Regions from separate parts of the Neobacillus canaveralius genome, predicted to be linked through region 2. Evidence: riboswitches for the same ligand, from Rfam matches in the RefSeq annotation. Region 2 holds a riboswitch; each other region holds the start of a gene.
What was found. A riboswitch is a leader RNA that binds a small molecule or an ion and turns the genes downstream of it on or off. The one in region 2 is predicted to bind cyclic di-AMP.
Positions count from the first base shown of each region.

Region 1 (2,274 bases), 630 kb from region 2:
TGTTATCAAGAGAGAGTTTGAATCTTTTAATAATACTCTATAGGCATGCCGATTGGCGCTGTTTAGAGGCTTCACCGTTAAATTAGGAAATTTCTTTAAAAAGTAGTATAAATCTTGAGGTGAACCATAAAGATTGGTATCGGGAAGATAACATTTTACCCCGATTGAGCTTGCCAATTTCTTGTGGATACTCCATCGATTTAGAAAGAAATCATTAAAAACCACATTGCCAATGATGGATTTAAAATGCTGTATCCATGCGGTGCTGACAGAAGAAGTCATCACAAAAATAGAGGATGGATATGGGTAGGTTCCTTCTTCCCATTGTTTTGTTCGAGGATTATAAAGATAGCCTTTGACGAGATGGTTGACTTTATCAACTTGGTCAAGAGAAAAGACAAGTATGGCACCCTTAATTTCATGATAAAGTAAAACATAATCACGTAGATGATCGAGATATTTCTTAATCGAGCTTTGATAATATCCTGCAAGTAAACCAATAAAGGGTCCAATTTGTATTTCATTGCCATTCTGCATGATTTCAAGACTGCAATGCTGTGGTATATTCAGCATGTCCAAAATATCTTCAGATAGGCTTGCCCCATTTAGAGGCAGTTCATCAGAAATGTCTACAATAGATTGATAGGTCTTTGCACCAAATCTGATTTTTCTAGCCGTAATTTGAGTTATTCCCATAGATTCTGCTAACTTGGGATGCAACGTTAAAATCCCACTGTTAGTGGTGTTTCTTGATAGCAGAATAACATTTTCCATTCTTATTCCCCCCAACCATAATACTGGATAAGTTATTATATGTACCAATAACAAAGATTGTCTTAAAAATGGGGGGGATTCTAACAATTTGGACATGTGTACCATTGTTATTGTGAAATATGTTTGATGGCTAATCGTCTTCCTTATAATTTTTTTTATCTTCGTTTTGATCAACAGGGCGGCCGTATTGCTCATTGATTTCATTAGCCAATTCATCTAAAAATTCATCTGTCAAAAGCGGCTTTTTCTTTTTAGACATATATATTTCTCCAATCTATATTTTTTTAAAAAATTTTGATTTACATTTGAGAAACACAGGAGTATGATAATCACAGTTTCATATTTCTAAATCGCTGAGACCAAATTGGTGCGGGGGACCCATTCATATGGATAGTATATCCAAGGGGTGAATCCTTTAAAAGGTAGGGCTACTCAATGGCCCGAATCCGACAGCTAACCTCGTAAGCGTTAATGAGAAGGAAGGTGGAGCTTGTTAGGCAGTTAATTCATGTCTGCAGGTCTATTTAACTTTGACTTGCAGGCATTTTTTTGTGCTTTTTAAGCAAGATAAGAACAGAGAAAAAATATCTTTATAGAAATCACGGTGGTGCAGATACATGGTATCTTCAATTAAAAGATTATTAATTGGCAGACCTTTAAAGTCAACAGAATTAGGGGAACAAAAGCTCAATAAAACAAAAGCGCTGGCAATCCTATCATCTGACGCATTATCATCGGTTGCGTATGGGCCAGAACAAATCCTAATTGTCCTCGTAACAATAGGTGCAGCTGCATTTTGGTATTCACTTCCGATTGCAATCGGTGTATTAGTTTTATTAGCAGCATTAATTTTATCTTATCGACAAATTATTTTTGCCTACCCGCATGGTGGAGGAGCGTATGTAGTATCAAAAGAAAATTTAGGTATCAATTATGGGTTAATATCGGGTGGGTCATTACTTGTTGACTATATTTTAACAGTAGCTGTTAGTGTATCTGCTGGAACCGATGCCTTAACATCCGCCTTTCCAGCACTGCATGACCATAATGTGGGTATTGCGATTATTTTTGTCATATTTATTACTACTTTAAACTTAAGAGGTGTAACGGAGTCTGCTTCTATTTTAGCATATCCTGTCTATTTATTCGTGCTCGCTTTATTTATTTTAATTGGTGTGGGACTCTTTAATATTTTTACAGGTCAGGTTCCAGCAGAATTGCATACACCAGTTGGAACTCCTATTGCAGGGATATCATTATTTCTTCTTTTAAGGGCATTTGCATCAGGTAGTTCTGCTCTTACAGGAGTTGAGGCGATATCAAATGCGATTCCAAACTTTAAAGATCCAGCTCCAAATAATGCTGCTAAAACTTTGGCGGCAATGGGAGGATTACTGGCGGTTTTATTTTCGGGAATTGTATTGTTAGCCTATTACTATGGTATTACTCCGAATGAAAAGGTTACCGTGGTTTCTCAAATTGCGGAGCAGACATTTGGAC
Region 1 covers NZ_JBDFLL010000001.1:3,640,505-3,642,778, reverse strand. Annotated here, with positions in the region: gene ABC255_RS18285 (YheC/YheD family protein) at 1-774, opposite strand, end outside; gene ABC255_RS18280 (bacitracin ABC transporter ATP-binding protein) at 905-1,033, opposite strand; cyclic di-AMP (ydaO/yuaA leader) riboswitch at 1,116-1,257, shown strand; gene ABC255_RS18275 (APC family permease) at 1,392-2,274, shown strand, end outside.
Region 1: it holds a riboswitch for cyclic di-AMP, as region 2 does, so the genes downstream of both, ABC255_RS18275 (APC family permease) here and ABC255_RS15075 (amino acid permease) in region 2, are expected to answer to the same signal.

Region 2 (2,274 bases):
TGGAGAAGTTTTTACAATTAGTGATGAAACAGATCAGGAGCAGGAAGTAGAAGTACTTGCTTCCATCAATATAGAAGGTACCAATTATGTGGCGGTAGGATTTGTTGAAGATATTAAAGAGGAAACTGAAGAAGACATTGATATTTTCTTTCTAAAGGTTGACGAGGATGGAGACCTGACTGCAATCGAGAGCGATGAGGAATTTGATAAAATTTCTGCAGCATTTGATGAGATCATGGATGAGGACGAGGAATAGGAATAGTATTCAGAAAAGCTGGCAGCTGCCAGCTTTTTTATCGTTTAGGAAATAATAAAATTCAAAGACATTTTGATAACTGTTCTGTAAAATGCTTAGAATAGTTTATTATGCAAAATATTTTGGCACAGGCAAAAAATCTTTGCGCAAATTGCTAATAAATAATAATAAAACGTATATTTCGTACGGGAAATCAAGTTGGCATAGTTATTGCATTAAAGTATAACAAGATATATAAAGTTTCTATCGTGCTAATGGTGAAAATTGGTTAATTAAATAAGCTAATGAAAGGAGAAAAACTCCATTACATCATTCTTATCAAAACTTGAAAAGACTGGTTTGCTTTATTTTGAATGTTCAGAAGGTTCAGTCTCGACAAGCAAAACTTATATATTAAGGGAGGGATATTAATGTGGATCATTACGGTGTATTCAGAAAAAAATATTCAAATGTTTGAGTTTGATAACCAAGAAGAAGCAAGAGCAACTTACAACAGTATTAAAGGGTGTAAAGTTATTAGTCAAGTAATTTACTATAATGATTTTGATATAGTAGAATTACAATATTAATCCAGTTTTGTTAATGTATTGAAGAAATAACAGTGTTTTTTTCGAGTATAAGTATTCATAAATTTTTTAAAAATAATTTTACTTTTATTAAAATAATAACTATTATAATATTAAAAATAGTTTCAAATTTCTATATCGCTGAAACCGTTTAGGCACGGGGGAACCATATGGATGAAATAAATCCAAGGGGTGAATCCTTTTAAAGGTAGGGCTACTCAAGAGGTCCGAATCCGACAGCTAACCTCGTAAGCGTTTATGAGAAGGAAGGTGGAACTTGTGACACACTATTTAAGTGTCTACAAGTCTATTTACCATGACTTGTAGACACTTTTTTTACTTTAATAGATTTTTTTATTTTGTAACCGCTTTAATTAAAATAAAGAAAGGACTGAAGAGAATGTTACAAGAGCGTGAAATTGAAAGATTCCAGCAATCTGTAGAGCAGCAAAAAGAACAGACATTAAAACGTGAGTTGAAATCACGTCATCTATCGATGATAGCAATAGGAGGAGCAATTGGTACTGGATTATTCCTTAGCAGCGGTGCTGCTATAAGCAGTGCTGGACCCGGGGGAGCATTACTGGCTTATGCTTTAGTTGGCGCAATGGTCTTTTTTGTAATGACAAGCTTAGGAGAAATGGCTGCCTTTATGCCTACAAGTGGTGCGTTTAGTACCTATGGAACTAAATTTGTTGATCCTGCATTTGGTTTTGCGATTGGATGGACGTATTGGTTTAGCTGGGCAATGACTATTGCAGCTGAGTTAGCTGCCTCTACAATGATTATGAAATTCTGGTTTCCTGATAGTCCATCCTTGGTTTGGAGTGCTTCATTCTTAGCACTAATTTTCCTATTAAATTATTTGTCTGTTAAAGGGTATGGAGAAGGGGAATATTGGCTTTCTTTAATTAAAGTTTCAGCAATCGTAATCTTTATTATTGTTGGCTTATTGATGATTTTCGGCATTATGGGAGGAGAAGCAGTAGGTTTTAAAAACTTTACAATGGACAAAGCTCCTTTTTCAGGAGGAATTTTAAGTGTTTTTGTAGTTTTTATTGCAGCGGGTTTTTCTTTCCAAGGTACGGAAATTGTGGGAGTTACGGCGGGAGAAAGTGAGGATCCAGCCAAAAATGTACCAATGGCGATTAAAAGCGTTTTCTGGAGAATCCTAATTTTTTATATTTTGGCGATTGCTGTGATTGGACTTCTTATTCCATATACCAATCCGAATTTACAAAATGATAATGTGATGGTAAGTCCATTTACCCTCATTTTTGAAAAGGCGGGGATTGCCTTTGCGGCTTCTCTTATGAATGCTGTAATTTTAACTGCGGTATTATCAGCTGGTAATTCCAGCCTATATGCTTCAACTCGTATGTTGTATTCAATGGCGAAAGCAGGACAAGCCCCACGGATTTTTGGAAAACTTAACAATCGTGGAGTTCCAGT
Region 2 covers NZ_JBDFLL010000001.1:3,010,539-3,012,812, forward strand. Annotated here, with positions in the region: gene ABC255_RS15065 (DUF1292 domain-containing protein) at 1-256, shown strand, start outside; gene ABC255_RS15070 (hypothetical protein) at 667-825, shown strand; cyclic di-AMP (ydaO/yuaA leader) riboswitch at 952-1,092, shown strand; gene ABC255_RS15075 (amino acid permease) at 1,223-2,274, shown strand, end outside.

Region 3 (2,274 bases), 800 kb from region 2:
TCCCAGACCGAAACTTATTAAAATAATCCTCAAGATTTTCCGGCAGATGATACAACTTGCTTCCGATCCTTGCAGTAATCATATTTCAGCACCTCTCATAAAATCCTGCTAATTACTATATGCAAAATTCTTTTACTTGCCGATGATTTGCAAATAATGATAAAAAAAGCCTGATCCCAATGGACCAGACTTATTGCTTATTTATTAGTTTGTATTCTTTGATGATTCCTTACGATTTACTTCATCGATTTTTTGAACAAACATGTGAAATACTCGCTGCTTTTCTTCTAAATCTTTTATATATTCCTTTAATTGATTATAACTTTCCTCAAACGGTTTATGATACCTTTGGCGTATACTTTCAATAATTTCCTCATTCACTGTCGATTGAATGACTTGCTTGGTAATCCCGTATTTATAAGAGTATACCTTTAATTCTTGTGCCACTTCATCATACTCTTTATCAATTTCGTCAAGGACTACTGAAATATCATCCTTCCACTCTTCTAGTGATTTCTGTAAATAAGATTTAACCATGGTTTCTTCCATTATTGCACCCGCCCTAATAAAGTCTTGATAACTTTATTATACCGGTGATAGTTTACATATAAATTTCTAGCAGTTTACAATGCTATATCAATAAATAGGATAAACTTCCGATTTACATAGTTTAATAGATGAATTAAGAAACAACACCAATCATAATTGGGACATTTTGAGTAATATTATTTGCATTCCCCAGATCAATATTGATCATTAAAGAATATTGAAAGGTGTTCTGATTTTGTTTAATTTCGTCTGGAACATCGATAAAGAACGTAATCTTTCCAGTCTGGTTTGGACTGCACTCAAGAGAACAGAAAACAGAATGACTATTTAAGGTTTCTTCTACAAATGCCTTCGAATCAACCCCTACGAGGTCAATGTCATACCTTTTGATTTTATTTTTTAATAGCCCGCCTGTAATCTCAATGGTTCCATTGATAATACTCCCAGCTTCGTAAACCTGTTTATCCAGATGTACCATAGTTTTAGGCAAGCCGATTTTCAGTTTTGTTAAATAATCTTTTAATGTCATCTTCATCTTCACCTGTTCCCTAAAAATAGGCATAATAAAAGACCCTCCATTTTAGCAAGCTGCTTAGTATGTTTCAAAAAAACAAAAAAGCCCCTGTACTTGGCGGTCTCTTGACCTCCTTCGCTTTAGCCGACGAAGTTAGCTGACGGGTAGGATGGCGAAAGATAATTCTCATCCCTTCTACAAGGTAGAATAAACCCCAAATAGATTGGTTCCTCCGTACCCATAATGATGGGTTTTGGCCGAAATATTTAATTCATATTGATTATGTCGATAATTTTATCCTCAACCTGATTGATTGTAAAGAGTGATTTTCACTTAAATTAACCGTCTTAGCTCCAATTTTTATAAAAAACAATGATTTTTCTATTGTTTGCTCATGAATCATCGGTATCTTTCGCTTATCTACCTTTTGTCCAAAGAACCGCCATAATTCCTTTATTTCAATATCCTAGCGAACTCTTCTAGAGTGGTAGAATACTTTACATATATTCGTGGTAAATAATATCGCTCGTTTTTAATTCCTTTACTTGTGTAGTGTTCTGGCGTTGTCGTTAATCCAAACGAATAATACTTTTTCGTTTCGGAAGCAACACGTTCATTAAAGCTTCCATATGGATACGCTAGCGCAATCACTGGTTTTCCGGTTATATTCTTAATTTTTTCTTTCGAGTCTCTTAATTCATATTGGAGATTTTCTGACTTTGTCAAATCGGAATGTGTAGCCGTATGGGACTGAACGGAAATCAAACCAGACTCAGCCATCACCTTTAAATCAGTTGGGGATAAGCGATTTGAATTTCCAATAAAATCAGAAATAACAAAAAAGGTTGCTGTTGGTTTAAATTTATCATCCTTTAGTTTTTGGAGTATCTCGTACGCATTTCGATTATTTTTATAGCCATCATCAAATGTAATAAAAATAGGTTTGTTCACTTTACCTATATCGTCCCAACGTTCAAATGTTAATAATGTATATCCTTTATTTTTCAAATAAACCATTTGCTTTTCGAAATTCTCGGGGGTAACAAATAACTCCTTTGCGCCTTTCCCATTATATTCTTCTATTGAATGATATATTAAGATTGGAACCTTTTGCTGTGCGAGAATATGCTCTGGAAGGCTAATTAACAGCAGAATTACAATCATAGCTCTTAACATATACAGTAGACTCCTTTTTGTCGATGTTATCTGGA
Region 3 covers NZ_JBDFLL010000001.1:2,215,400-2,217,673, reverse strand. Annotated here, with positions in the region: gene ABC255_RS11385 (aminotransferase class V-fold PLP-dependent enzyme) at 1-82, opposite strand, end outside; gene ABC255_RS11380 (hypothetical protein) at 205-549, opposite strand; gene ABC255_RS11375 (sporulation protein) at 683-1,111, opposite strand; cyclic di-AMP (ydaO/yuaA leader) riboswitch at 1,191-1,332, opposite strand; gene ABC255_RS11370 (polysaccharide deacetylase family protein) at 1,517-2,245, opposite strand.
Region 3: it holds a riboswitch for cyclic di-AMP, as region 2 does, so the genes downstream of both, ABC255_RS11375 (sporulation protein) here and ABC255_RS15075 (amino acid permease) in region 2, are expected to answer to the same signal.